4 regions of the Actinomadura sp. NPDC000929 genome follow, and region 2 is predicted to be linked to each of the others. Evidence: riboswitches for the same ligand, from Rfam matches in the RefSeq annotation. Region 2 holds a riboswitch; each other region holds the start of a gene.

Region 1 (6,989 bases), on a different contig from region 2:
TGTAGGTGGTCTCGGGACGCTTGCGCAGCCGGTCCGGGAAGCCCTGGTTGTCGATCCAGAACTGGGCCCGCGCGAGCGCCAGGTAGTACGCCCAGGACCCGCGCTTGACGAGCCGGGCGTCGTCGGGGAACCCCTTGGGGGACGAGGCGTACGACCACACGGCCGTCACCGGGCGGCCGGACCTGCGCAGTTCCCGGTAGATGTACTTGGGGTTGTCGGAGTAGTGGCGGCCGAGCTGGCTCTCGAAGACCGCCAGGCCGGCCCGGACGGGCAGCCGGCTCAGCACCCGGTTGAACACGATGATCTTGGTGTTCCGGCCGGTCAGGGTCCGGCGCACCGCCCGGCCCAGCTCCCGGAACCGGTGCCGGGTCAGCCGTCCCGGGCGGGACAGGGCGGCGCGGCGCGCGGCGGCGCGGGTGAGCCGCGCCCACGGGCTCCCCGCCTCCAGGGCGAACGCCAGGTGCCCGCCCTCGGTGACGTAGGAGCGGAGCCGGTCCCCCGCGAACCGCGTCAGCCGCGGCCGGACGGGCAGCGAGACCCCGCCGAGCGACGGCGACCCGCGCCCCTCGCCGAGCCGGGTGACCACCTCCTCGCCGTCCACCCGGATGCGCAGCCGCACGTCCCAGACGGGGTCGATGAACCCGAGGGGGCGGATCCTGCGGGCGGGGTCGAACTCGGCGCGCCAGGTGAGCCGGTCGCCCTCATGCCGGACGGACGCGCGGACCCGCCCCTTCCGCGAGCGGCCGCGCCGGTCGCGGAACTCCAGCGTCCCGGCCAGCTCGGCATCCCGCGGGATCCGCTCCAGCGGGTTCAGCACGTGGCCGGCCATGAGCACGCGGCCGCCGCGCGTCTCCAGCCGCGTCACGGTGTTCGCCGGGCGCAGCTCCCGGAGGGGACGCACATGGAACCCGAAGGACGTGACGTCCCGGACGCGGCGGCCGAGCGTGCCGCGCGGGCGACCGGCGCCCCAGTAGACCCGCCCGTCCCGCTCCACCAGGCGGGCGCGCAACTCGGGGCGCTTCACGGGGTCGTACTCGGCGGCGGCGAGCGCGCCCGCGTGATCGCCCTCGCGGATCAGGTGCGCGGCGATCGCGGGCAGCGGGTTGGCCTGCTCGAAGACCCGCGGGTCCAGCTCATCCAGGTAGGCGGCGGCCAGGTCGAGGAAGCGCGCCTGGTGGGCCGGGTCGCGGTCGCGCAGGTCGCGCAGGTACAGCACCAGGTCGTGGTTGACGAACTTGACGTCCTTGGCCCGCTGCAGGTCGTAGGCGCCGCGCAGCGCGAAGAGCATGTCGATGCGGCGGTGGATCTCCAGCCGGTCGGTGAAGTTGGCCAGGTCGGCGCGCCGGTTGGAGATCGACGGCGCCCGCGTCCGCTCCTTGACCAGCCAGTTGTAGACGCGGTGCGGGATCAGGGCGGTCCGCCCCGCCTCCAGGTAGGCCTCGGCGGTGAACAGCAGGTCCTCGTAGTGCAGCCGCTCGACGAACCGCAGGCCGTGCTCCTCCAGGAAGCCGCGCCGGTAGGCCTTGTTGGTCGAGAGGGTGTCGTAGAGGAGATCGGGTCTCTCGCTCAGCGACCCGTAGACCGCGCTGTGCCGGTAGAGCCACGGGTACCAGGGGCGGATCCGCCCTTTGGCGCCCTCGGGCAGGTCGAGGAAGATCCGGTCGCAGAGCCCCGAGACCACGTCGGCGCCGGTGTCCTCGGCGGCGGCGAGGAGGTTGAGGCAGGCGTGCCGGTCCAGCAGGTCGTCGCTGTCGAGGAACATCACGTACCGGCCGGTGGACTCCTCGATCCCGGTGTTGCGGGGACGGCCGCAGCCGCCGGAGTTGGCCGGCAGGTGGACGGTCCGGACCCGCCCCGGATGGGCCGCGGCGAGCCGGTCGGCGGCCTCGCCCGTCCCGTCGGTGCTCGCGTCGTCGACGATCACCGTCTCGACGCCGCCCAGCGACTGCGCCAGCGTCGAGGCCACCGCCCGCGGAAGCCTGCGGGCGTCGTTGTAGGCGATCACCACCACGCTGACATCCGGGCGCACCGCCATGGGCATCCCCCTCCGCAGACTCCGGCGTGCTGGATTCCTTTCCAGGAACTCCGCACTGAGGTCCAAGAGGGATCAAAGGCTGTCAACGCTTAGCATTACCCACCGTCACCGGAGGGTTTGGGCACAACACCCGGAACGCCAGAAGGCGCCCGGCCTGGAGGCCGGGCGCCTTCGCGAAGCGCGCACCTTCTCGGGACGCGTCGGATCAGCGGGCGTAGTCGGGGTAGCCGTAGCCGACGACCTGCGACTTCTCGCGGACCTTCTTCTGCACCGCGTTGTCGGTGTTGCCCTCGACGGTGGTGATGCTGCCGTCGCCGTTGTCCTTGACGACGATGCCGACGTGGTCGATGTCACCGATGCCGGCCTTGGAGCCGTCCTGCCAGTCGAAGAACACCACGGCGCCCGGCCTGGCCTTGTGGCCCCAGCGGTCGGTCTGCTTGAACCAGCTGGCGTGCTGGACGGTGTAGGCGTCCCAGCCCATGTTCTTGACGCCGGTCTGGGCGCCGAGCCAGGAGACGAACATGTTGCACCACTGGGCGCCGTTGTACTCCTTGACCGAGAAGCCGCCGTCGCGCTTGGCGGTGGCCTTCGCGTGCGGAGTCGAGATGTACCACTTGTGGTACTTGGTCTGACCGCCCTTGCCCTCGTGGACGCCGACCTGCGACTCCGCGAGCTTGATCACTTCGGCGGGCTTGACCGCGTGCGGGGGGACCTTGAAGCCCTCGCGCCGCGCCTCGGCGACGGCGTTCTCGGCCTTCACCGTCTTGGCCCGGGAGGGCTGGTGAGCGGCGGTCCCCTGCTCGGAGACCACCGCCGCCTGGGCGGAGGTCTCGGCGGCCGCGCGGCCGCCGGCGAGGGGGTTGACCACCGAGAGCCCGACCGCGCCCGCCAGGACCGCGCCCACGGCGACGCCGACGGCCTTGTCCTCGGGGGTGAGGCGGTTGAGCGAAAGTCGATCGAAAAGACCGGACATGCAGGGAATCTCCTTGTCTTCCATGGCGCCTACCGGGTTAGCTGACGGATTCGGGCATGGAAGCAGCCCTACGGCGCGACTCTCGGGCGCGCCGATTCACCCCAGAAACGTGGGTCCCCGGCTCCGCTCCGGTCACCGACCGGACGGACTCGGCCTCGCACCGCGGGAGCGGTGCAGGTATACGGATGTTCTCTCTGGCAGATCTTGATGAGGGGGCGCGCGTCGATTGGCGCGCATCGCGTGCGGATACCGCTCCGCGATCCTCGGCCGCGCATGGTGCGGCCGGTGGCAACGCATGGGACGCGCTGCGTGATTCGGGATCGAAGGTACCAACCTTCTCAAGAAAAGCAAACCAGGCATAAAGTAAAGTCTTGCCTGCTCAAAGCCCTCTCAAGAGACTCCCAACACCGGGGCGGCACCGCCTCTTCCCGATCTTTCTCGAGAGGCGCCCAACCCCTTGCCCGCCGCCCTTACCGAGCCTTCGGGAAAAGGTAAAGAAGATCGAATAGGGGGCGTCGGACGGTCTCCGCCGAGGCGGCCCGCCACCCGGCCGCCCCGCCGGGTGAGGCGCACGTCACACTAGGTGATCTTCGCTGGCCAGGCGTGCCGTCCGTCACCGCGAGGCCCGGACGGTCACTCCACGTAAAGGGCGAACAGCGTGGTGTCGTCCGCCGCCCGGTCGTGCTCCATCCGCGCCAGCACCTCGTCCAGCACCCGGTCGGGACGCGTGGAGGAGTCCCGCAGGATGTGGGTCAGGCGGACGATCCGCTCGTCCAGGTCCGCGTCCCGGCGCTCCACCAGGCCGTCGGTGTAGAGGAAGAGCATGTCGCCCGACGTGAGCCCGGTGGTGATCGTCGTGTACTCCCAGCCGGGCATGGCGCCGAGCATCGGGTCGCGGACCACCTCCAGCGGGGTCGCCCGCCCGTCCCGGACCAGGATCGGCGGCGGATGGCCCGCGCACGTCCACTCCAGGACGTGCCGGGACGGGTCGTAGTGGGCGACGATGGCGGTGCCCGTCGCCGGCGGGTCCATGCCGCCGATCAGCTCGTTCAGCCAGCCGACCAGCCGCCCCGGGCGCTCCCCCGTGCAGGCGAGACCCAGCAGGCCGTTCCGGGTGCGCGCCATCGCCGCCGCCGCCGGCAGCCCGTGCCCGGCAGCGTCCCCGATCGCGAACATCGCCCGCCCGTCCTGGAGGGCCTTGGTCGCGAACCAGTCGCCCCCGATGCGGGCCGTGCTCTCCGCCGCCATGCTGCGGATCGAGGTGCACAGGCCCGGCAGCTGCTCGACCTCGTCCTCGTCCGGCAGGATGGCCCGCCGCAGGGTCACCGCCACGCGCCGCTCCTGGGCCGTCCGCGCCTGCTGGCGCAGCATCTGCCGCCGGGTCTCGGCCAGCGCGCGCTCCACCCCGCGCCGCCGGGTGATGTCCTGCGACACGATGTTGATCGAAACGGGCAGGCCGGACTCGCCCAGCACGGGCTCGGCGAACACCCACAGATGGCGGGGCGTCCCGTCATGGCTGATCACGCGGTGCTCCGCCTCGACCGGTTCACGCCGCGAGAACATGGTCTGGACGGCCTCCTCGACCAGCGGCAGGTCGTCGTCGGCCACGACCTTCGGCAGGTCGTGCGGCATCGGCGGCACCTCGTCGGAAGACAGGCCGTAGTTGGCCAGCATCTGCGGCGTCCAGTCCGCCTCCCCGGTGGCGAGGTCCCACTCCCCGAACCCGATCAGCGCGAGCCGCTCGACCCGCTCCAGCCGCCGCGCGATACGGTCCTCGGCCAGGTGGTACCGCCATGTCACACAGATACCGGTAGGCACCCGCACGCATCGCACACTCATCCGCGACGAGCGGGACAGGCCCCGCTGAGCCGTCGAGTACTGGATCGAGGAACGTTCCAAACGCGTCCCGGACTCCAGCACCCCGACGTAGTCGTCGAACAGGCCGCTGAGCACCGCCCCCGGGTCCGTCCGCAGCAGCCGCAGTCCGGTCAGCTCCTCCCGGCCCCGCCCGAACATGTCCTTGGCGACGCCGTTGAGCTCCGCGAAAAGGAAGTCGACCACGCTGCCGTCCGGCCCCCGCACCGGGACCAGGTGGGCCGCCGAGTCGAGCGCCCCCTCCAGCACCGCCGTCGCCGCCGGGTCGTCGGGCACCCCCGCGAGGATCTCCGCGTCCCCCGCGGTGTCCTCGGCCGTCACCCGGCGCAGGACGTCCTCGGCCTCCGACAGGACCGCCTGGCGCTCCGCGGGCACCTCCTCGGCGCGCGGCGCCCTCCGCCCCGCCACCACGGCCCCCACCGGCCCGCCGCCGCCGTCCTTGACCAGCAGCGACGCCGCCTCGGCCATGTCGATGTCCAGATCGCGCGCGAGCCAGATCAGGTGCTGCAGGGCCTCGCCCGGCGGGACGCCGAGACGCCGGGCCAGCACGACCCGCGCCTCCGCCAGCACGGCCCGGTCGCGCGCCGCGCCCCGGAGGTCCTCCACGTCCGCGCCGGGCACCCCGGGCTGCGTGCCTTCCGCTTCCGCCAACCCCGTCCCCCGTTCGGCGTCACCTGCCCCTGGGAGAAAAAAGCTACATACGTCAGTGAGGGACTATTCGCCCATGTCCCTGCAAAGAGGCTAGATCTTTGCCCGGGTTTTCCGTTCACGCCCGAAGCCGACCACTTCCGGTGACCGTCTCAAAACGGACCCGTTCCCCGCCGTGTGACCCACGTCACACCCGCGTCACCTGCCGCGTCAGCGAGGTGATCCGCGCCGCCGCCGTCCCGAACGGAGTCCCCGCCGGATGCAGCGTCAGCACCACCACGATCTTGTCCCCCACGACCCCCGTCGTGTGCAGCACGGGCCGCCCCAGCCCCAGGTCGGGCCGCCACGCCGCCGGCCGCACATGGCACGGCTCCGACGGCGTCTCCCCGAACCCCGACCACCCCTGCTTGACGGCCCACGGCCGCTTCACCGCCCGCGGGATCCCGAACGTCTGGTCGAACCCGTCCGTCCCGCAGGGCGTCGACGCCCGCAACTGCTGGAGCACGAACTCCCGCTGCCCCTCCGGCGCCCGTTCCAGCAGGTACCGGTACATCCGCACCACGTCCCGCGCACTGAGCGCCGTGTAACCCCAGAACCCGGGCTTCTCCGCGGGCGGCGGCGCGGTGTCCTCCAGCCCCATCTTCCGCACCATGCGCTCGATGATCTGCTTCCGCCCGCCCCGCCGCCAGAACTCCGTGGCGGCCCCGTCGTCACTGGACCGCAGCATCGGCACCAGCAGCCGCCGATCGGCCGCCGACACCTCATGCCGATCCATGTAGTCCACCGCGATGAGGATCTTCACCACCGAGGCCGACCGGAACGTCCGCCGCGTCGCCCGCGCGACCACCACCCGCCCGGCGGCCCGATCGAACACCTCGTACGAGGCCCGCACACCAACCGGCACCCGCACGACCGGCGCCTTGGACGGCGCCTCCGAAACCCGCGGCACGGACCTCTCCGGCTCAGGACTCCCGCTCACCGCCCGAGCCCCTCCACCGTCCCCGCACCCGCACACCAGCCCCAGGCCCAAGACCCCGGCCAGCACCGCCCGCAAACGCACCATCAGGCCTGCCTACCAGAGATCCGCGCCCCCGTATCTCGGTACGCACGACCCCGCAGACTGCGCTACAGTAATCACGCCCGCTCAAACGGGCACCGGGACGTAGCGCAGTTTGGCAGCGCACTTGACTGGGGGTCAAGGGGTCGTGGGTTCAAATCCCGCCGTCCCGACAGGGTTTTCGCAGGTCAGAGGGGCTTCGAGCATCGCACTCGAGGCCCCTTTTCGGTTCCCGAACGACGCTCGGGAGCCACAGGGGGAGCCATCACCCCCCAGCCTCAATGCCAGAAAGGGACTTTCGTCCCGGTGGTTCGACCGCGTTAGCCGGATATGCCGCGCTGAGTGCATGACGCTCGGTCAAACGGTCCGCACCGGTCACGTCCAGTGGAATGGTGAACCAG
Region 2 (6,989 bases):
TGAGCCGCGGCTAGCGGAGCGGCGGCGGGACCTGGACGCGGTGCAGGCGCGCCCAGTCGCGGGCCATGGCGATCCGGTCGGGGGCCGAGGGGTGCGTGAGCCACAGCAGGTACTCCGCGGCGTCGGGGTCCAGGTCGGAGATGTTGCGGACGGACAGCGCGTGCTGCATCGACACGAAGGTCGAGGGGTCGCGGGTGAGGTCCAGCGCGTGCGCGTCGGCGCGGGCCTCGATGCGGCGGCTCACGAGGTTCTGGACAGGGGCGGCGAGCGTCGTCCCGGCGGTCACGAGCGCGAGGAGGAGCGCGATGGACCTCGGGTCGGCCGCCGCACCGCCGCGGCGCGCGTCCGGCCCGGTCCCGCCGGCGCCGGGCCCGCCGGGATCGAGTCCGGCGCGCCGCAGCAGGCGCGGGGACGTCATCAGCAGGTACAGCAGGCACATGGCCCCCGCCACTCCGAGCGCGCCGACGAGCGTGCCCCACAGCACGTCGTCGCGCTTGGCGTGGCCGAGCTCGTGCCCGACGATGGACTCGACCTGGGCGGGCGGCGACTTCAGCAGCGTGTCGTAGAGGACGATGCGGCGCGTGGAGCCGAACCCGGACACGTAGGCGTTCAGGGACGTCGTCCGGCGGGAGGCGTCCGCGACGAGGACGTCCTCGACGGGCACGCCGTCCCGCTCGGCCATCGCCAGCAGGTCGGTGCGCAACCGCCCCGCCGGCAGCGAGTGGAACTTGTTGAACACGGGCTCCACGGCGAGCGGGTAGACGAACGAGGCGAAGACGACGAGGACGAACCCGCCCGCGGCGGCGCCGGCCCACCAGTGGCGCGGGAAGCGGCGGATGAGGGCGTAGAGGAGCAGCAGGGCGATCGTGTAGATGACCCACGTGACGGCGAGGGACTTCGCCTGGTCGACGAGCCATGCGGGCCAGCTCTGCGTGGACAGCCCGTACCGGCGCAGCACGGACTCGCTCCAGATGTGGAACGGGAGCCCGGCGACGCGCAGCAGCGTGGTCAGGGCCATGGTTCCGAGGATGATCCGAAGCGGCCGGCGGCGGGTTCTCGCGGTGGCCCAGCCGATGAACCGGGCGCCCAGCGGCGTGAGGCCCAGCACCAGGATCAGGGCGAGGCCGACGAGGAGCCCGGTGTAGGCGGGCGGGTTGACGGCCGAGTCGAACGCCCGGGAGCGGGCGATCTCGGCGGGGGTGAAGTCCAGCGCGGGATCGGGTTCCACCCGCCCGCCGGGGACGTGCCCGGGGAGCGGATTCCACGGAGTGGTTCGCGCGAGCACGGTCGCGACCCCGGCGAAGAGCACGGCGGCGGCGACGGCGGCGGCGATCCGGGGCCGGCGCGCGGGGGCGGCGCCGGGGGTTCCGGCGGCGGAGTCCCCGGCGCGGTCCTCGTCGGTCTCCGCCTCGCTCATGCGAGCTCCTCCTTCACGTAGTCGCGCCACAGTGCGGTGAAGCGCTCCCGCGTCAGGCCGAGCACGTCGCGCAGCGCCGCGGCCTCCGGGGCGCGCCCGGCGGCCCGGTAGAGCCGCACCAGCGCCGCTTCACCGTACCGGTCGGCGACCATCCGGCAGGCGAGCCAGGCCTCCTGGTAGGCCTGGGAGAGGCGGGGGGAGCCGCCGGCGAACGCGTCGGCGGAGGGCAGCGCGGAGGGCGTGCGCCCGGCGGAGACCTCGCGGCGCAGCTCGCCCGCCGCCGACCGGGTGCTGATCTTGACGCGCCGGTAGCCGACGTAGTCCGCGAAGCCCTCGATCAGCCACAGCGGGGTGCGCCCGTCGCGGGCGCCGCCGGTGGCGACGTGGGTCAGCTCGTGGGCGAGGACGACGTCGCGGCCCAGCTCGTTGAGGCGGCCGAAGGTGCCGGGGGAGACGATGACGCGGTCCTCGCCGCGACCGCCCCCGGCGGCCGGGGCGACGGCGGCGAGCGCGGCGATCTGGCCGAGGCTCTGCCCGGGGCCGGCGAGCGCGGAGGCGACGGTCGCGTCGGCGGGGACGAGCGCGACGACCCGCCGCGCCCACCCCGTGCCGACCACGGACGTCACGACCGGGACGGCCGCGTCCAGCCGCCGGGCGATGCCGTCGAGGCCGGCGCCGTCGCCGACGACCAGGCTCGTGCGGCCCCTGACCACCGTCAGGGGGCCGCAGTCCCAGATGTCGGTGTCGTCGGCGAGGCCGCGGGACGTCCCGTCGCCGACGATCGTCCACGCCCCGCCCCGCGGGGCCAGCGTGAGGTAGCGGGTGCGGGCCACGTCGCTCCGGTCGAAGCCGCGCAGCCTGTAGCGCGCCTCGACGCGGACGACGGCGGTCTCGCCGTCCACGGTCTCGACGCGGACGACGCGCTCCCGCCAGCCTTCCAGGGGAAGCTTCCGGAGGTTCCCGTACATGCGGGACTGGGTGTCCTGGAAGGCGGCGGGGGCGTTGCCCACCGTGGCGAGGAACGCCATGCGGTCGCCTTGGCGGACGGCCGCGGCGCGATTGGCGAGGACGGCGGAGGCCAGAGAGGGATTGAACGTCCCGGCGGACGGGGAGCCGGGAGCACGGGCGCCCGCCGCCCGGCCGCCGGAGCGCGAGCCCGCCAGGCCGGCGCCTCCGGCGAGGAGGACGGCGACCCCGCCCGCGCCGAGGGCGAGGACCCTGCGCCGCGTGACGGGGGCGTCCTGCCCGGGGCCTTCCTCCATGGGCGCGATCCTATGCAGGGCGCGGGGCGTGGGGCGCCGTCACGACCGGTAGTCCGGGTAGCCGTAGCCGACGACGACGTCTGTGGAACGTTCCTTTATCCGGACGGCGTTGTCGGTGTTGCCCTCGACGGTCTCGATCGTGCCATCGTCGATCTTCTTGACCACCATGCCGACGTGCTCGATGTCGTCGACGGACTCACTGCCGCCCCACGAGAAGAACACGATCGCGCCGGGCCTCGGCTCGTTGCCCCAGCGGCCGTGCTCCTGGAACCAGCGGGCGTGGGCGACCGTCCAGGCGTCGCTGCCGACCTGGTCGCTGAAGCCGATCTGCTCGCCCACCCAGGAGACGAACATGTCGCACCAGTTCGCGTCGCCGTAGCCGCTGAGGGAGCCGCCGTCGCGCGCGAGGGTCTCCCGCGCGCGGGACGTGGCCATGTACCAGTCCTGGAACTTGGTCTCGCCGCCGCCGTCCTCCTCGACGCCGACCTGCGAGCGGGCGAGCTCGATGGCCTGCGCGGCGGTGGGGCGCGACTTCGCGACGGTCTTCGGGGCGGCCTTCTCGGAGGTCTCCGCCTTCGGCTGCTCGGGCTGGTCCTTCTTCGCCGGAGCCTTCGAGCCGGTCGTCTTGCGCTCGTCCTCGGCACGGCGCCCGGGCGGGCCGCCGTGCGCCGTCAGGCCGGGGGCGAGGTCGGCCGCGGCGGCGGCCCTCACCGGGGTGGAGCCGAACGGCAGGACCGACGCCTGCGCGGTGGCGGCGGCGGTGCCGAGCACGGCGGCGCCGACGATCACGCCGCCGGTCGTCCGCCAGGTCAGGGACAGGGGGTTCGGCTTGCGGTGCCTGCCGTGGGTCTTCTTGCAGTGCGCGCGTGGCACGGGGGGATCTCCTCGACTTCCATGCCGCCTACCGGGTTAGCTGACGGGTTCGGGCGTGGAAGCCGCCCTACGGCCCGCGAAGGCAGGCCGATTCACCCCGAAAAGGACGCAGTGGGTCCCCGGTTCCACAGTGGACGCGCATGCGGGGCACGGCGGTCCGCGGACTCGGCGGTGACGTGCCCGGGGGCGGGCACGCCGGTTCTGAATGGGGAATCTCGGCGGGCGTGGACGCCCGCGGAGTGCAGGGGGTGGGGGCGTGGCCGCGTGGCGGCCACGCCCCAGGTAACGCTGCGGGATTCACTCCTTCTCTTCCAGACGCCTACCGGGTTAGCTGACGGGTTCGGGCGTGGAAGTGGCCCTACGGCGGCTCTCACCGGACTGCCGGGAGAGACGCGCCGATTCACCCCGGGTGCCGGAATGCCCGTCCGGAGAATTCCTCCGGACTCCGGCGCAGATGGGTCCCCGGTTCCGCGCTGAGGCGGATTCGGCGCTGCCGCTGCGATCCTGGGGGCGAGATGGGGCCCGGCGCGGGACCTGTCTCCCGCGTGCGAACGAGCGGCGCCTTGTGTTGTGGACGGACGGCGGCCCGTCTCCGGGGACCGTCCGGGGCCTGCCCCGTGTACGCCACCGCGGCTGCGCGCTCAGCGCCATGCACGCTGCGGGCGTGCGCACGGTGGACGGGGTCGGCCGGGTCTGCGACGAGACCGTGCGGCGCCTTCGGGCGCCGCGGGACGGCACGTGGGGCGTGCCGCCTGGGGGGAGCGGCGCGTGGCTCGCGCCGCCGTCACGCGGGTGCTGGATGCGCCGCGTGGGGCCGGGGCGCCAGGTGGGCGCCGCGGGTCCACGGCGTCTGGAGGGCGCCGTGAGTGGTGCAAAGGTACCAAAACCCCAAAAGAAGGCAAACCCCCCCAAAATCAACAACGGACCAGGTCAAGCCTGGTCCGTTGTCGATGGAGGTCCCGTGACGCCCGTGGAGCAGGGGGTCAGGCGGTGCGTCAGGGGCGCCCGGCGCCGTAGAAATTGCTCTTGTAGTAGCCGGAGCTGATGTCGCTGATCTTGACGACGTCGCCGGTGTGCGGGGCGTGGATCATCTTGCCGCCGCCCACGTAGAGGCCGACGTGGCCGAGGTTGCTGAAGAACACCAGATCACCGGGCTGCATGTTGTTCCAGGCGACCCGCTTGGAGCTGGTGTAGGCGTACTGGGTGTTGGTGGTGCGGGTGATGCTGACGCCCGCGGCGGCCCAGGCCTTCATGGTCAGACCGGAGCAGTCGTAGGAGTCCGGGCCCTCGGCGCCGTAGGAGTAGGGCTTGCCGAGCTGCGCGTAGGCGAAGTTGAGCGCCGTGCGGGCCGGGCCGCTCGCCGGGCCGTTGTAGGTGCCGCCCGTGGGGCCGCCGCCGCCCGGGCGGGAGGGGGTGCTCCCGCCGCCGAGCCGGCGCACGAGCGCCTTCTGCTTCTGCACCTGCTTGTCGAGGTCCTGCTTCTGCTTCTTCAGCTCGTCCTGCTTGGACTTCACCTCGTCGTAGGCGGCCTTCGCCTGGGACTGCTCGCGGCGGAGCCGCTGGGCGGTCGCGAGGAACTGGGTGAGCTGGGAGCTGCGCTCGTGCGACAGGTGCGAGAAGACGGCGGCCTGGTCGAGGATCGACTGCGGGTCGTTGCTGCCGACGAAGCCGGTGACGTCGGCCGAGTCACCGTTCTTGTAGGCGGTGGCCGCCATCTGCGCGATCTTGGACCGCTGCTCCTCGAAGTCGGCCTGCTCCTGCTTGCTCGCCTTGGTCGCGGCGTCGAACTTCTTCTTGGCGACCTTGAGCTTCTCGCGGTTCTGGTTGAACTGCTCGACCTTCTGGTCCATCTTCTCGTTGAGCTTGTCGAGCGTCTTCTGGGCCTGCGCCCGGGTCGGCTTGGGCTCGGCGTGCGCCACCACCGGGGAGCAGGTCAGGGAGACCGCCACGGTCAGTCCGGCGACGGCCGCCAGGCGACGGCGGAGGCCTGTGCCCGCAGAGCCCGCCCCGCGGCCAGGCCGCTGCGCCGGTGCCCCGATGTGATCATTGGCCACGGTCGGTTTCGCCCCTCTCGTCCACGACGTCAGCGGACGACATTAGCGAGGGGCAACAGCCGTCACAACCGATTCATCACTCTTTGATTGACATCTCTCATTATCATCCACTTTTAGTGACGCCATGATCACATACCGCGAGGACTGCCTTATCGGAGCCTTATGGGCGTCTTAGGAGCGGCCCAGCCTGCGCAGCAGCAGGGAGGACGGGCAGGGGCGCGCGTTGGCGCGCCGGGCGGCGTCGGCGACCTCCCGGTCGGACGACACCACGACCACCGAGCGGCCCGGCGGCTCGGCCCGCACGAGCTCGCCGATCAGCTCGTCCGCCGTCTGGCCCGGGTGGCTGAACCGCACCCGTACCCCGCGCGGCGCCGCGATGGCGACCGGCGCGTCCAGTTCCGCCCCGTCGAACACGCACGTCACCTCGGCGCGCGTCTGCGCGGCGAGCCCGCCGAGCCCCGACAGCAGCCGGCTGCGCTGGTCGGCCAGCGGCAGCTCCCCGTACCCGGTCTTGGTGACGTTGTAGCCGTCCACCACCAGGTGCACCTGCGGAAGCGTCAGCAGCCGGTCCAGCAGCTGCGGGTCGCTGTCGGACAGGGCCCGGCCGGGCAGCGCGCGGTGCGCCAGCCGGTCGGGCTCCAGCCCGCCGACCGCGTCGGCGGGACGGCCGATGGTGGAGGGCAGGGCCAGCTCCCGGCGGACGCCCTGCGCGGCGTCCACCAGCGCGTCCAGCAGCATCCGCAGCCGCACGTCGTCGACGTTGCGCCCCTCCCGCGCGGCCCGCTTGGCGGTCTCGGCCGCCTCCTCCGCCCGCGCGGCCCGGGCGCGCAGCCTGCGCAGCTCCTTGTCCGACGCGGCGGTCGACTCGCGCGCGGCGGCGAGCTCGCGGTCGGCCTCCTCCGCGACCGCGTGTGCGCGCTCCTCCGCGGCCCGGAACCGGGTGCGCGCGTCGTGCAGCTTGCGGCGCAGCTCGGCGACCTCGGCCTTGGTCTCGCGCAGCTCGGCGCGCAGCTTGGCCAGCTCGGCGCCGCGGGCGTCGCGGGTCGCGGCGAGCTCCGCCTTCAGCGCGGCGACGCGGCGCTCGGCCTCCTGCTCCTCCGACGCGCTCGCCGAACGCGCCAGCTCCTCGCGCGCGGACTCCACCAGCTCTGTCCAGCCCGCCGGGCGCAGCAGGTAGGCCAGCACGGCGACGCGCACCGGGTCGGCCGCGGGCGGCACGTTCCCGCCCTCGACCGCCTCCACCAGGTCGGCCTGCGCCTCCCGGAGCGGCGCGGCGACCCGGCTCCGGAACTCCCCGTCCTTCTCCAGCACCGCCGCGATGTGCTGGCCCGCGAGCCTGGCGCGCTTGCGGCGCTCGAACCGCGCGAACCGGCGCAGCGGCAC
Region 3 (6,989 bases), on a different contig from region 2:
AGCTCCAGTCGGGCACGCGCCGCAGCTACGACGTGTACGGCCGCTGCGCGGTCTGCGGGCAGGTGTACTGGCGCGGGGCGCACGGCGACCACCTGGAGGAGATCGTCCGCGACGCGACGCGTCTGGTCGACTCCCTCAGGCGGGACGGAACCGGACGGACCGGCGCCGCGGTCTGATCACGAACACGGAGAGGAGCTGGTCGCGATCGATCTCGTGGTGGTGGGGGCGGCGATCCTCGCGGAGGGGCGGCTGCTGGCCGCCCAGCGCGCCGAGCCGCCGCACATGGCGGGCGGCTGGGAGCTTCCCGGCGGCAAGGTCGACCCCGGAGAGTCGGACGAGGACGCCCTGGTGCGCGAGTGCCACGAGGAACTGGCCGTGAAGGTACGCCTGGGCCGCCGCGTGGGCGGCGACTGGCGCCTCAGCGGACGCGCCGTCCTCCGCGTCTGGACGGCCGAGCTGGTAGAAGGCGAGCCGCAAGCCCTGGAGCACCTGCAACTCCGCTGGCTGGCGCCCTCAGAGCTCCACGACGTCAACTGGCTCCCCGGCGACCGCCCGGCAGTAGACCTCCTGGCCGCCCAAGGCCTCGGCTAGGAAATCCTATTCGCGCCTGCGAAGTCGGAGCGGTCGGAGAGTTTGGAGATCTTGACCACGTCGCCGGTCTGGGGGGCGTGGAGGTACTTGCCGTCGCCCAGGTAGATGCCCATGTGGTGCAGGTTGCTGCCGAAGTACACCAGGTCGCCGGAGCGGAGGGCGCCGCGGGAGACCTTCGTTCCCATGGCGAACAGGTCGCCGGTGTAGTGCGGGAGGCCGGGCTTGCCGACCTGGGCGTAGGCCCAGACGACGAGGCCCGAGCAGTCGAAGCTGCTCGGTCCGGCGGCGGCCCACACGTACGGGGAGCCGAGCTTGGTGAGCGCCTTGCGGGCCATCTTGGCGGGCAGGCCGGAGCCCTTCACGGTGGCGCTGAGGCCGGTGCGCGGGTCGCTCGCGTGGGTGGTGGTCAGCTTGTCGAGGCGCTTCATCACCTCGGAGACCTTGGCCTTGGCGGCCTCGCGCGCCTGCTTGGCGTCGTCCCAGGCCTTCTTGACCTGGGCGGTCTTGGCCTTGGCGGTGCGCTCCGCGGCGTCGGCCTGGTCGATCTGCTTCTTCAGGGCGAGGACGGCGGTGGCCTGGCTCTGCGCCAGGTAGGCGCGGTCGGACAGCCCCTCGGGGGAGGCGCCGGAGCCGAAGAGGACGTCGGGGCCGCCGGCCATGTAGTTCGCGGCGGCCAGGCTGCCGAGCTTCTGGCGGGCGGGTTCGGCGAGGGCGCGCAGCCGCTCGGCCTCCCGGGTGGCGTCCTGTTCGGCCTTGCGGGCCTTGGTGAACTCGACGCGGGCCTTGTTGAACTTCTCCGTGAGGATCTCGGCCTCTTCGTTCAGCGCGTCGAGGCTCTTGCGCAGGCCCTTCTCCGTCGTCGGCGTGGGGCTCGGCGCCGTGGGCGCGGAGGCGGGCCGGAACGGCTGGGCGGCGTGGGCGAGGTCCGGCGCGGTGGCGCCGAGACCGATCAGGAGCAGGGTGGCGGTGGCGGTGGGCAGAACGCGACGCCGCCGGGGGGAATCCGGAGCCAAGCCGGTGTTCTCCTCTCCTCGTACGCCTACCGGGTTAGCTGACGGGTTCGGGCCAGGAGTCGCCCTACGACGAGCGTCGATTCACCCCGAGGGTGGTGGGTCCCCGGTTCTCCCGCGGGAGATTCGGCGTTCCGGCCGCAGTCCCCTGGGGGCGGGACTCCGGACGACCGGATCTCGGGCAGATTACAAAGGATGCGCAAAGTTGGCCAATCGAGGTCCGTGTGACCGATGGGGCGAACGACTCGGAGTGGGTGGTACGCACGGCCAAGTAGAATGGGTACGGCCGCACGTCTGCGGCGACTCCCGAACTCTCACGCAAGGCGAACCCGCATGCCCATCTCCACGCGCGACGACCTCCGTAACGTCGCGATCGTCGCCCACGTCGACCATGGCAAGACGACGCTGGTCGACGCCATGCTCTGGCAGTCCGGGGCCTTCCGCGAGAACCAGGACGTCGACGACCGCGTGCTCGACTCCAACGACCTGGAGCGCGAGAAGGGGATCACCATCCTCGCGAAGAACACCGCGGTCCTGCACAACGGCCTGACGATCAACATCATCGACACCCCGGGGCACGCCGACTTCGGCGGCGAGGTCGAGCGCGGCCTGTCCATGGTGGACGGCGTCGTCCTGCTGGTCGACGCCAGCGAGGGCCCGCTCCCGCAGACGCGCTTCGTGCTGCGCAAGGCGCTCGCCGCGCGGCTGCCGGTGATCCTGGTCGTGAACAAGACCGACCGCCCCGACGCGCGCATCGACGAGGTCGTGGACGAGACCTACGAGCTGTTCATGGACCTCGACGCCGACGAGGACCAGATCGACTTCCCGATCGTGTTCGCGTCCGGCCGCGCCGGGCGGGCCTCGCTCGACAAGCCCGCCGACGGCGCCATGCCCGGCAGCGAGGACCTGGAACCGCTGTTCAAGGTCATCACCGAGACGATCCCCGCGCCGTCCTACGACCCCGACGGCCCGCTCCAGGCGCACGTGACGAACCTGGACGCCTCCAGCTACCTCGGCCGGATCGCGCTGTGCCGCGTGCACGCCGGCACGATCAAGAAGGGCCAGCAGGTCGCCTGGTGCCGGCGCGACGGCAGCGTCGAGCGGGTGAAGATCACCGAGCTGATGATGACGGAGGCGCTCACCCGCAAGCCCGCGGACGAGGCCGGGCCCGGCGACATCATCGCCATCGCCGGCATCCCCGACATCATGATCGGTGAGACCCTCGCGGACCCGGACGACCCGCGCCCGCTGCCGCTGATCACGGTGGACGAGCCGGCGATCTCCATGACGATCGGCACCAACACCGGGCCGATGGCGGGCCGCGAGAAGGGCACCAAGGTCACCGCCCGGATGGTCAAGGACCGCCTCGACCGCGAGCTCGTCGGCAACGTGTCGATCCGGGTGCTGCCGACCGAGCGCCCCGACGCCTGGGAGGTGCAGGGCCGCGGCGAGCTGGCCCTGGCGATCCTGGTCGAGAACATGCGCCGCGAGGGCTACGAGCTGACCGTCGGCAAGCCGCAGGTCGTCACGCGGGAGATCGACGGCAAGAAGCACGAGCCGGTCGAGCGGCTCACCGTCGACATCCCCGAGGAGCACCTCGGCGCCGTCACGCAGCTGATGGCGGTCCGCAAGGGCCGCATGGAGCACATGACCAACCACGGGACGGGCTGGATCCGGATGGAGTTCCTCGTCCCGGCCCGCGGCCTGATCGGGTTCCGCACCGAGTTCATGACCGAGACGCGCGGCACCGGCATGGCGCACCACGTCTTCGAGGACTACGAGCCCTGGTTCGGCGAGCTGCGCACCCGTCCGTCCGGCTCGCTCGTCGCCGACCGGTCCGGCGCCGCCACCGCCTACGCCATCACGAACCTCCAGGAGCGCGGGACGTTCTTCGTCGGCCCGACCACCGAGGTGTACGAGGGCATGATCGTCGGGGAGAACTCCCGCGCCGACGACATGGACGTCAACATCACCAAGGAGAAGAAGCTCACGAACATGCGGTCGTCCACCGGCGACGAGCTGGAGCGGCTCACCCCGCCCCGCGCCCTGTCGCTGGAGGAGGCGCTGGAGTTCTGCCGCGAGGACGAGTGCGTCGAGGTCACCCCGACCGCCGTCCGCATCCGCAAGGTCGTCCTGGACGCCAAGGAGCGCGAGCGCACGCGGGCCCGCACCAAGCGCGCCGGCTGAGCGCCGAAGCCGAAAGGGGCGGCCCCGCGGTTCTCGGAACCGCGGGGCCGCCCCTTTTCGTGCGTGCCGCTCAGCTCAGCTGGACGGTGCCCGTGACGTCGGCGGCCAGGCGGAGCTGGTCGCCGTCGCGGAGCGGGGCGTCCACGCCGCGGGGGAGCCGCTCGCCGTTGACGAACGTCCCGTTGGTGGAGCCCTCGTCGCGCACCCAGGCCGTCCCGGACGGGTCGAGCCACACCGTCGAGTGGCGCCGCGACACGTTGTCGTACTGCGTGAACGTGGCCGCCACCGGCGACTGGCCCGCGTCCCGGCCGAGCACCAGGTGCTGGCCGACCGAGACCTTGAGCTCGCCCGTGGGGAACTGGACGCGCAGGACGGGCGTGCCCTTCTGCGGCAGCGGGCGCAGGCACGAGTCGCACTGCGCGGCGCCCGGGTTGCTCAGCACCGCCTCGCAGTACGGGCACATGAACGCCGTGCTGTCGGGCGCGGCCGACCGCTGCTGCCCCTGGTTGTGCTCGTGCGGCAGCAGCGTCGCCTCGCGGCCGTGCGGCAGCTGCGGCGACGGGCCTCCGTGCTGCGGCTGACCCCCGTGCTGCGGCTGGCCTCCGTGCTGGGGCTGGCCGTACTGGGGCTGCCCGTGCTGAGGCTGCCCGTACTGGTGGTCGGCCGGGCCGGGCTGCGGCGCGCCGTACTGGTCCTGCGGTGCGCCGTACTGGTCCTGTGGGGCGCCGTACTGCTGCTGCGGCTGGTACTGGTCCGGCTGCTGCTGTTGCGGCTGCGGCGCGCCCCACTGGTCCTGGGGCTGCTGCGGCGCGCCCCACGGGTCGGCGGGGGGCTGCTGCTGTTGCGGCTGCCCGTACTGCTGCTGCCCGTGCTGAGGCTGGCCCTGCTGCGGCTGCCCGTACGGGGGCTGGCCGGGCTGGCCCTGCCCGTGCTGACCCTGACCGTGCTGGTCATGGGACTGCTGGGGCATGGGCGGACCCCATGCGTCCGGCTGCTGCTGTTGCGGCTGCGGCGCGCCCCACTGGTCCTGGGGCTGCTGCGGCGCGCCCCAGGGGTCGGCGGGGGGCTGCTGCTGTTGCGGCTGCCCGTACTGCTGCTGCCCGTGCTGAGGCTGGCCGTACTGCGGCTGCCCATGCTGGGGCTGGCCGGGCTGGCCCTGCCCGTGCTGACCCTGACCGTGCTGAGGCTGCCCGTACTGGTGGTCGGCCGGGCCGGGCTGCGGGCCGCCGTACTGCTGGCCCCCCTGCTGCGGCCCCGGCGGCGGGGGTATCCGCTGCGGTTCGTACCCGCCCGGGCCCTGCTGGTGAGCGCCGCCACCGGCGCGCGCCAGGTTGGCCCCGCAGCTCATGCAGAGCAGATCGCCCGGCTGGAACGGCTCGTCGCAGACCGGACAGTTCAAGGTCGCCATGACACATCCCCCGAGCGCACCCCGGCGCGGTCGAGCCTCGACGTGAGGTGCTCCATGTCACCTCTTCGCGGGATCCCGATGTAGTACACCCGCTTTCCCTCCGGCCCTTCGTCCACGGACACCTGTACTCGGGGCCCTCTTCCTTCAGTGTCACCGATCGCTTCAGTGTCACCGACGCCGGCCACTGCCCCGTACCGCTCGCGTCCCAGGGGGGACACCGGCACGACACGCTGGTTGGCCGACCCCCTCCAGAGTAGGGAGCCGTCCGCGGGGTGTCGCCCCCCAGGGTTGAGCCGGTCGACGTACGGCCCGGTGACCACGGCGTCACACATGTCGACGATCTCGCGCGTCACAGCGGCGCGCGAGAGTCGAGAGTAGACATATCCGCTGTAAACCAATATGTCCAACGCAATCGTCTCACGGTCGCGGGTCTCCCGCCACGCGCGGATCCCCCGCACCAGGGCCGCCAGCGCGGCCGGCTGCTGGAACGGTTCGCCGCCCGAGATGGTCACCCCGTCGACCGGTTCGGGAAGGGACGCGAGCCATCCTAGGACCGCTTCGACGGGGATGGCCCGGCCCGGGTCGGCGTCCCACGTGTCGCGGGAGAGGCACCCGTTGCAGTGCAGCGTGCAGCCCTGCGTCCAGATGCCCGCCCGCGTCCCCGGGCCGAGTGTGGTCACCGGGTAGTGCGCCTTGGCGAGCAGGAGCGTCTCGCCGGCGCCGTCTCCGGCCGCCGGGGGACGGCCCGCGCTCACTGGAGGTCCAGGTGCACGATGCTGCCCTCGCGCCGGATCCCCGTGACGGTGACCTTCTCGTCCGGGACGAGCTCCCGGTCGAAGAGCGCGCGCGCCAGCGGGTTGACGAAGTGGGACTCCAGCGCCATGCCGATGCCGCGCCCGCCCTTGGCGAGCTCCTCCGTGCACCACTCGCGGAGCGTCTGGAGCGCGTCCCCCTTCACGGCGAGGACGAGCCGGTGCTCCTCGGTGACCCGCCGGCAGATGTTCGCGAACTGCAGGTCGAAGATCTTGTGCGCGGCCTCGCCGGAGATGAAGTCGAACACCACGATGTTGTCGCCGAACCGGTTCAGCAGCTCCGGCCGGTTCAGCACCGTCGTGAAGTGGTCGGCGACGGCGCCCTTGATGCGCTGCTCGACCTGCTCGTAGGACATCCCGGGTGTGATGTTCTGCACACGGTCAGGGGCCCCGTACGCGGCCCCGTCGCGGGTCGTGAGGTCGCGTCCCGGCACGAACATCCCCAGGTTGGAGGTGAAGATGAGGATCGACTCGGAGAAGTGGACGGTGTTGCCGCGCCCGTCGGTGAGCCGCCCGTCCTCCAGGATCTGCAGGAACTTGTCCAGGATCCGCGGGTGCGCCTTCTCGATCTCGTCGAAGAGGATCACCCGGAACGGGTCCTCCCGGACGGCGTTGGTGAGCTCGCCGCCGGCCTCGTGCCCCACGTACCCGGGCGGCGACCCGATCAGCCGGTCGCCGGAGCCCTCGCCGGAGAACTCGCTCATGTCGAAGCGCAGGTAGGCCGACTCGTCGCCGAAGACCAGCTCGGTGATGGCCTTGGCCAGCTCCGTCTTGCCGGTGCCGGTCGGGCCCGCGAAGAACAGCACCCCGCGCGGCCGGCTGCCCGACCTGGTCGCCTGCGCGCCCGACAGCCCGAGCACCGCCCGCTTGAGGATGTCCAGCGTCTTCGTGACCGCCTGCGGCTGCCCGATCACCCGCTCGGGGACGCGCTTCTCGCCCTCCAGCACCCGGCGCCGCAGGTGCCCGCGGCTCCACGGGTTG
Region 4 (6,989 bases), on a different contig from region 2:
CGACAACACCCGCGAGCTGTGCACGAAGCTGCCCTTCTGCGACTTCGGCGCCGTCATCGACCCGCCGTCCGCCGACGTCACCGCCCACGTCGTGGAGGCGCTGTCCAAGGAGGGCCTCGCGGAGTCGGCCGTGGTCAGGCGTGCCGTCGTGTGGCTGCTCCGGGCGCAGGAGGCGGACGGCTCGTGGTTCGGGCGCTGGGGGGCGAACCACGTCTACGGCACGGGAAGCGTGGTGCCCGCGCTCGTCGCGGCCGGGGTGCGTCCCGGCAAGCCCGCGATCCGGCGCGCCGTGGTCTGGCTGGAGGACCACCAGAACCCCGACGGCGGCTGGGGCGAGGACCTGCGCTCCTACGACGACCCGGCGTGGATCGGGCGGGGCGAGTCCACCCCGTCGCAGACGGCCTGGGCACTGCTGGCGCTGCTCGCCGCGGGCGAGCGCACCCCTGCCGTGGAGGCCGGCGTGCGGTGGCTCGTCGACCACCAGCGCCCGGACGGCAACTGGGACGAGGAGCAGTTCACCGGCACCGGCTTCCCCGGCGACTTCTACATCAACTACCACCTGTACCGCCTGGTCTTCCCCCTGAGCGCCCTCGGCCGCTACCTGGAGGGCGCGGCATGAGGCGGGGGCGCGGACCGGGCGGGACCGCCGAGTTCACCCTGCACGAGGAGGTCCCGACACCATGAGCATGCCGCTCCGCCAGAGCCTTCGCATCGGAAGCTACATCCTCCGCAACAAGCTGCGCGGCCGGGAGAAGTTCCCGCTCATCGTCGAGCTGGAGCCCCTGTTCGCCTGCAACCTCGCCTGCGCCGGCTGCGGGAAGATCCAGCACCCGCACGACGTGCTGAGGAAGCGGATGCCGGTCGAGCAGGCCCTCGCCGCGATCGAGGAGTGCGGCGCGCCGATGGTCTCCATCGCGGGCGGCGAGCCGCTGATGCACCCGCAGATCGACGAGCTGGTGAACGAGCTCGTCCGCCGCAGGAAGTACGTCTTCCTGTGCACGAACGCGCTGCTCATCCCCAAGAAGATCGACAAGTTCGCGCCCTCGCCGTACTTCGCGTGGGCGGTGCACATCGACGGGCTGCGGGAACGCCACGACGCGTCCGTGTGCAAGGAGGGCGTCTTCGACGACGCCGTCGCGGCCGTCAGGGAGTGCAAGCGGCGGGGGTTCCGCGTCACCACCAACACGACGATCTTCAACACGGACACGCCGCAGACCGTCATCGACGTCATGAACTACCTCAACGACGACCTCCGGGTCGACGAGATGATGATCTCGCCGGGCTACGCCTACGACAAGGCGCCCGACCAGGACCACTTCCTCGGCGTCCAGGAGACGCGGGAGCTGTTCCGCAAGGCGTTCGGGGACGGCAACCGCAAGCGGTGGCGCTTCAACCACTCGCCCCTGTTCCTGGACTTCCTGGAAGGCAAGGTCGACTTCCCCTGCACGGCCTGGGCGATCCCGTCCTACTCCCTCTTCGGCTGGCAGCGTCCCTGCTACCTGATGTCGGACGGCTACGCGCAGACCTACCAGGAACTCCTGGACGAGACCGACTGGGACTCCTACGGAAGGGGACGCGACTCCCGCTGCGCCAACTGCATGGCCCACTGCGGCTACGAACCCACGGCCGTCTTCTCGACCCTCGGCTCCCTGAAGGAGTCCTTGCGGGCCGTCCGCTCGGTCTGACCCCTCTCTCTCCAAGCCCGTTCCGCCCGGCACCGGCGTCCCGCCGATGCCGGGCGTCTTCAGGGACGCCTACGTGAGGGACGTCGGCCGGTACGCCTTGTACTCGTCGCCCGAGGAGAGCCCGTAGTCGAGCTCGCGGTGGTCGGTTCCGTACCGGCCGCGCTGCTCGTAGGCCCAGTACGACGAGTGCTCCTTGTCGGCCCACTTCTCGAAGATGACGACGTGCCGGGTGGTGTTGCTGCCGAGGGCGTCCATGACGAGGTCGCCCTTCTTCAGCTCGGACATCGCGATTCGCTCGGTGTACCGCGACGCGGTGAGGCCGACGGTGTTCGTCCCGGGCTTGGGCAGCCCCAGCGCCATGGACACGTATCCCGAGCAGTCGGTGCGGTAGCCGTTGTGCGTGCTGGTCTGGCTGTAGGGGACCCGCCGGCCGGTGTGCGGATGCCAGGTCCTGGCCCGCGCGATGACCTTGGACCGCGCGTCCGACTTCGGCGCGGCGGCCTGCTTCCGCGGCTCGGCCTTCGCCGACGACTCGGTCTTCGCCGAGGGCTCGGCCTTCGCTGGGGCCTTGAACTCCTTCTGGACCTGGGCCTGCGCTCTGACCTGCTCCCGCGGCGCCGCCTGCCGCGGCGCGGTCCGCTGCTGCGGCACGGTCTGGACGGCGGCGACGGTTTCGGTGGACGCGTGCTGCAGGGTCGTCGGCATGGCCGCCGTCGCGCCGAAGACGGCGAGGCCCGTCAGCGTGACGGTGACCCAGGGGCCGGGCCGCAGAACGCGCGGCCGGTCGAGGTGCTTGCCTTTCAAGGGGGGCTCCTTGCTTCCATGTGCCGCCTACCGGGTTAGCTGACGGGTTCGGACGTGGAAGTCGCCCTACGGCCTGACAGGCCGATTCACCCCAGTTCGGGTTGGGTCCCCGGCTCCGCGCCACGGCGGACTCGGCGGGTGCCGCTGAGAGACAGCGGCGCTGACGATGTGGGGCCCGATCGATGAGGGATCTCGGGCCTTGTCGCGCGGGGACGGCACCCCGCCCCACCGCGCTCGGAAACCCCACGGTGGGACAAAACGCCTGGAAGGCGTCTTGAAGGGGCAAAGCTACTGAAATCACCAAGAGACGGCAAGGTCGCGGGCGATGATTCCGCAGCTCAGTGCCGTGCCGACCCGGCACCCCGGCCGTCGCCTGCCGCCGTTGTGGGCGTGCCGGGGAGGCGATCCGGGCCCGATGCGCCTCTAGACGGAGGAGAAACCTCCAGTTAATATCCGGAGGAGAACCCTTCACTTAGAGGAGGTGGGTTCCATGACCGCCATCCCGGCGCGGACCGCGTCCGGTCCGTCCGCGGCCGTCCCGAACCGGCGCTGGGCGGCGCTGGTCGTCATCGCCGTCGCGCAGCTGATGATCGCGCTCGACGCCACCATCGTGAACATCGCGCTGCCGACGGCCCAGCACGCGCTCGGCTTCGGCGACGCCGACCGGCAGTGGGTGATCACCGCGTACACCCTGTCCTTCGCCGGGCTGCTCCTGCTCGGCGGCCGGATCGCCGACCTGGTCGGGCGGCGCCGCAGCTTCCTGGCCGGGCTGGCCGGGTTCGCCGTCGCCTCGATGATCGCCGGGGCCGCGCCCGGCTTCGGGGTCCTCGTGGTCGGGCGCGCCCTGCAGGGGGCGTTCGCCGCGCTGCTCGCGCCCACCGCCCTGTCGCTGCTGGCGGTGACGTTCACCGAGCCCAGGGAGCGCGCGAAGGCGTTCGGCGTCTACGGCGCCGTGGCGAGCAGCGGCGCGGCGGTCGGGCTGCTGCTCGGCGGCGCGCTGACCCAGTACGCCGACTGGCGCTGGTGCCTCTACGTCAACGTCGCCATCGCCGCGGCCGCGTCGGTGGCGGGACGGATCGTCCTTCCCGCGCCGCCGGCGTTCCCCGGGGCGCGCGTCGACTGGATCTCCGCCGTCCTCGTCACCGGCGGCCTGGCGGCCGTCGTGTACGGCGCGGGCGAGGCCGCCCCGCACGGCTGGGACGCCTGGCGGACCACCGCGCCGCTCGCGGTCGGCGGCCTGGCGCTCGCCCTGTTCGCCGTGCGCCAGGCCAGGCACGCCGCGCCGCTGCTGCCGCTGCGGATCCTCGCCGACCGGGGCCGGGCCGGCGCCTACCTCGCGGTGGCCACCGCGGTCGTCGGCGCCTTCGGGGTCTTCCTCACGCTCACCTACTACCTCCAGGTGGTCGCGCACTTCTCCCCGATGCGCACCGGGCTGGCGTTCCTGCCGATGGCCGTCGCGAACTCCGCGAGCGGCTACCTCGTCGGCGCCCGGCTCACCCGGCGGGTGCCCGCCCGGCTGCTGATCTCCGCCGGCCTGCTCATCGCCGCGGCCGGGCTGGCCGCCCTGACCCGGCTCGACGCGGGCAGCGGCTACGCCACCGCCGTCGTCCCGGTCGAGGTCCTGCTCGGGATCGGCATGGGCGCCGTGTTCCCGCCGGCGTTCTCACTGGCGACCGCGGGCGTCTCCCCGCGCGAGGCCGGGGTCGCCGCCGCGGTCGTCAACGCCGCGTCGCAGATGGGCGGTTCGATCGGAACCGCCGTCGTCAACACCGTCGCGATCGGCGCGACCGCGGGCTACCTGCGCGAGCACGGTCCGGCCGCCTCGCGGGCGGGGGCCCTCGTGCACGGCTACACCACCGGGGCGACCGTCTCGGCACTGGCCCTGACCGCCGTGGCCGTCGTGGTGATGCTCCTCATCCGGACCCCGCCCTCCTCGGACGCGGCCACCGACCACACCTCCCGGTGACCGCGATGGCCGACCACCGTGCCGGAACGGCCGGGTCGGCGTCGGGGAGGCCGGTGCACGTGGTGAGCCGTCCACGCGCCGCCCGGACGCGGCGCTTGGAGGTGGACGGGCCGCCCCACCCCCGCACCGCCGTCAGCGGACCATGCCGTCTGCGGCGGCGGCCGCGGGCGTGCCATCGGGTCCGAGGGTGCGAGGGTGTGGCGGCGGAGACGGGCGGCGGGTCAGACGCCGAGTTCGGCGGCGGCGAGGGCGGTGCCCTCCACGCGGGCGGCGATCTTCGCGAAGGCCGTGTCGCGGGACGTGGAGGTGTCGTCGGCGAACGGTGAGAACCCGCAGTCGTCGCAGGTGCCGAGGCGGTCGACGGGGAGGTGGCGGGCCGCGGCGAGGACGCGGTCGCGGATCTCCTCGGGCGTCTCGACGCGGGGGTCGATGGGGTCGACGACGCCGACGAAGACGCGGGCGTCGGCGGGCAGGTGCGCGGCGACGATGGCCAGGATCCGGTCGGGGTCGGGCTCGCTGGCCAGCTGGAGGTAGAAGTTGCCGGCCCTGAGCTGGAACAGCTTGGGCAGCAGCCCCGCGTAGTCGACGTCGAGGCTGTGGGTGGAGTCGAGGTCGCCGCCCGGGCACACGTGCACGCCGATCCGGGCGCGCTCGTCGGCGGAGAACCGCTCCAGGACCCGGTTGTTGAGCGCGATGAAGGCGTCCAGCACGCCGCCGCTGGGGTCGAGCTTGAGCGACAGCCGCCCCTCGGTGAAGTCGAGCTGCACCACGTGGGCGCCCGCGTCCAGGCAGGAGCGGATGTCGGCCTCGGCCTCGCTGACCAGGTCGTCGAGGAACATCTCGCGCGGGTAGCCGTCGATGCCGTCGGCCGGGTACAGCAGGCTCAGCGCCGAGGGGGCGATCACGGCCTGCTTGACCGGCGCGGTCGCGTGGCGCTGGGCGGCGCGCAGGTAGTCGACGGCGTGGCCGGTGTAGCGGAACGGGCCCGCCGTCAGCCGCGGGAGCTGCCGCTGGTGCCCGTCGGCGAACGGGATCACCGCGCCGTCGGGGGCCAGGTCGGCCAGGCCCGTGATCGGGTAGGTGGCGAAACTCGGCTTGGACTGCTCACCGTCGGTCACCACCGGTGAGCCGAGCTCCTCCAGCCGGCGGAGGGTCTCGCGCACGGCGCGGTCCTGGGCGGCGGCCAGCTCGGACGGCGAGGCGGTGAGCAGTTCCTGGGGACGCGGGATGCTGCCGATGGGCTCTGTGGGGAGGGGCATACCCCGAGGCTACGCTACTGAAAGTAGCGTGAGAAGCGCTCATCGTGACCAGAGGTGGCCGTGTGAATCTTCGGCGACCTCGGGGCGTCCCCGCGGCGAATCCCCGCGGACCCGCGCGCCGATAGCATGCGCGGATGGCTGATGGGGGAGTGCCGATCGCGGCGGACATGGATCCCCGGCGGATCCACGCCGCGCTGAGCCTGCTGGCGGACCGGCGCTGGCGGACGCTCGGCGAGCTGGTCCGGGAGACGGGCGCGCCGCGGCGCTCGGTGGAGTCGCTGCTGGCCGGGCTCTCGCTGGAGCACGCCGGCGGCGACCGGTTCCGCCTCACCCCGGAGCAGGGCGCCGAGATCGCCGAGTCCCTGCGCACCGGGTACCGTCCGCTCGACCCGGCCGACCCCGTGGGGCACCTGCTCCCCGAGTACGCCGCCGTGGTGGAGCGCGTGGCCGGGCTGATCGAGCGGGCGCCGCGGGCGCGGCACGTCCTCGACCATGTCTCGGCCACGCCGGAGACGGTCGTGCGGCGGGCGCTGCTGCTGGGGGCGCGGTTCTGGCTGCCGGGCACGCGCCTGCTGTGCGTCGGGGACCACGATCTGACCTCGCTGGCCGTCGGGCTCGTCCATCCGGGCGTGCAGACCACCGTCGTGGACGTCGACGAGCGGATCCTGGCCTACATCGGCGCATGCGCCGCCGACCTGGGGCTTGACGTGCGCACCCGCTGGGCCGACCTGAGGCTGGGGCTGCCCGCGTCGGCCGTCGAGTACGCGGATCTGGCGGTGACCGATCCTCCGTACACGCCGGAAGGCGTCGGGCTGTTCGTGGCCCGGGCGGTGCAGGGGCTGCGGGACCAGGGGCAGGGGCGCGTCCTGCTGGCCTACGGGGCGAGCGACCGCACTCCGATGCTCGCGCTGAAGGTCCAGCAGGCGCTGCAGGAGCTGAACCTGGTGAGCGAGGCCGTCTACCCGGACTTCAACAGCTATTTCGGCGCGGAGGCGATCGGTTCGCGCGCCGACCTGTACGTCCTGCGGCCGACCGGCAAGAGCCTGCCGGCCGCCGGGGCCCGCGCCGACCGGTTCGCCACCGCCATCTACACCCAGGGGCCCCAGGCCGTCGAAGCCAGGACGGCGGTGCTGGCGTCGCCCGACGACGTCGCCGACCTGCGGCCGGACGTCCTGGTCGGTGACTGGCCCAAGCAGGTGCTTCCGCAGGTGCCGCGGGTGCGGCTGACGACGTGGCTGGCCAAGCCGTACGCCGCGCGGGTGCGGCGCGCGGCCG

What was found. A riboswitch is a leader RNA that binds a small molecule or an ion and turns the genes downstream of it on or off. The one in region 2 is predicted to bind cyclic di-AMP.
Region 1: another riboswitch for cyclic di-AMP. It lies ahead of ABWI04_RS16000 (CHAP domain-containing protein); the one in region 2 lies ahead of ABWI04_RS22840 (CHAP domain-containing protein).
Region 3: another riboswitch for cyclic di-AMP. It lies ahead of ABWI04_RS37385 (C40 family peptidase); the one in region 2 lies ahead of ABWI04_RS22840 (CHAP domain-containing protein).
Region 4: another riboswitch for cyclic di-AMP. It lies ahead of ABWI04_RS21710 (NlpC/P60 family protein); the one in region 2 lies ahead of ABWI04_RS22840 (CHAP domain-containing protein).

The regions. Positions count from the first base shown of each region.
Region 1 is NZ_JBEUPA010000036.1:42,157-49,145, reverse strand. Features, by position in the region: gene ABWI04_RS16005 (bifunctional glycosyltransferase/CDP-glycerol:glycerophosphate glycerophosphotransferase) at 1-2,035, opposite strand, end outside; gene ABWI04_RS16000 (CHAP domain-containing protein) at 2,241-3,008, opposite strand; cyclic di-AMP (ydaO/yuaA leader) riboswitch at 3,021-3,173, opposite strand; gene ABWI04_RS15995 (PP2C family protein-serine/threonine phosphatase) at 3,642-5,534, opposite strand; gene ABWI04_RS15990 (hypothetical protein) at 5,719-6,480, opposite strand; tRNA gene ABWI04_RS15985 (tRNA-Pro) at 6,688-6,761, shown strand.
Region 2 is NZ_JBEUPA010000067.1:16,325-23,313, reverse strand. Features, by position in the region: gene ABWI04_RS22855 (L,D-transpeptidase) at 1-3, shown strand, start outside; gene ABWI04_RS22850 (M48 family metallopeptidase) at 11-1,417, opposite strand; gene ABWI04_RS22845 (hypothetical protein) at 1,414-2,679, opposite strand; gene ABWI04_RS22840 (CHAP domain-containing protein) at 2,719-3,552, opposite strand; cyclic di-AMP (ydaO/yuaA leader) riboswitch at 3,562-3,717, opposite strand; cyclic di-AMP (ydaO/yuaA leader) riboswitch at 3,854-4,052, opposite strand; gene ABWI04_RS22835 (C40 family peptidase) at 4,548-5,501, opposite strand; gene ABWI04_RS22830 (NYN domain-containing protein) at 5,778-6,989, opposite strand, start outside.
Region 3 is NZ_JBEUPA010000180.1:2,918-9,906, reverse strand. Features, by position in the region: gene ABWI04_RS37395 (Mut7-C RNAse domain-containing protein) at 1-176, shown strand, start outside; gene ABWI04_RS37390 ((deoxy)nucleoside triphosphate pyrophosphohydrolase) at 205-591, shown strand; gene ABWI04_RS37385 (C40 family peptidase) at 588-1,604, opposite strand; cyclic di-AMP (ydaO/yuaA leader) riboswitch at 1,612-1,743, opposite strand; gene typA (translational GTPase TypA) at 1,935-3,788, shown strand; gene ABWI04_RS37375 (FHA domain-containing protein) at 3,859-4,251, opposite strand; gene ABWI04_RS37370 (hypothetical protein) at 4,303-5,280, shown strand; gene ABWI04_RS37365 (4Fe-4S single cluster domain-containing protein) at 5,184-5,876, opposite strand; gene ABWI04_RS37360 (AAA family ATPase) at 5,948-6,989, opposite strand, start outside.
Region 4 is NZ_JBEUPA010000061.1:14,540-21,528, reverse strand. Features, by position in the region: gene shc (squalene--hopene cyclase) at 1-619, shown strand, start outside; gene hpnH (adenosyl-hopene transferase HpnH) at 681-1,685, shown strand; gene ABWI04_RS21710 (NlpC/P60 family protein) at 1,755-2,489, opposite strand; cyclic di-AMP (ydaO/yuaA leader) riboswitch at 2,499-2,636, opposite strand; gene ABWI04_RS21705 (MFS transporter) at 2,980-4,455, shown strand; gene ABWI04_RS21700 (cobalamin-independent methionine synthase II family protein) at 4,677-5,714, opposite strand; gene ABWI04_RS21695 (bis-aminopropyl spermidine synthase family protein) at 5,849-6,989, shown strand, end outside.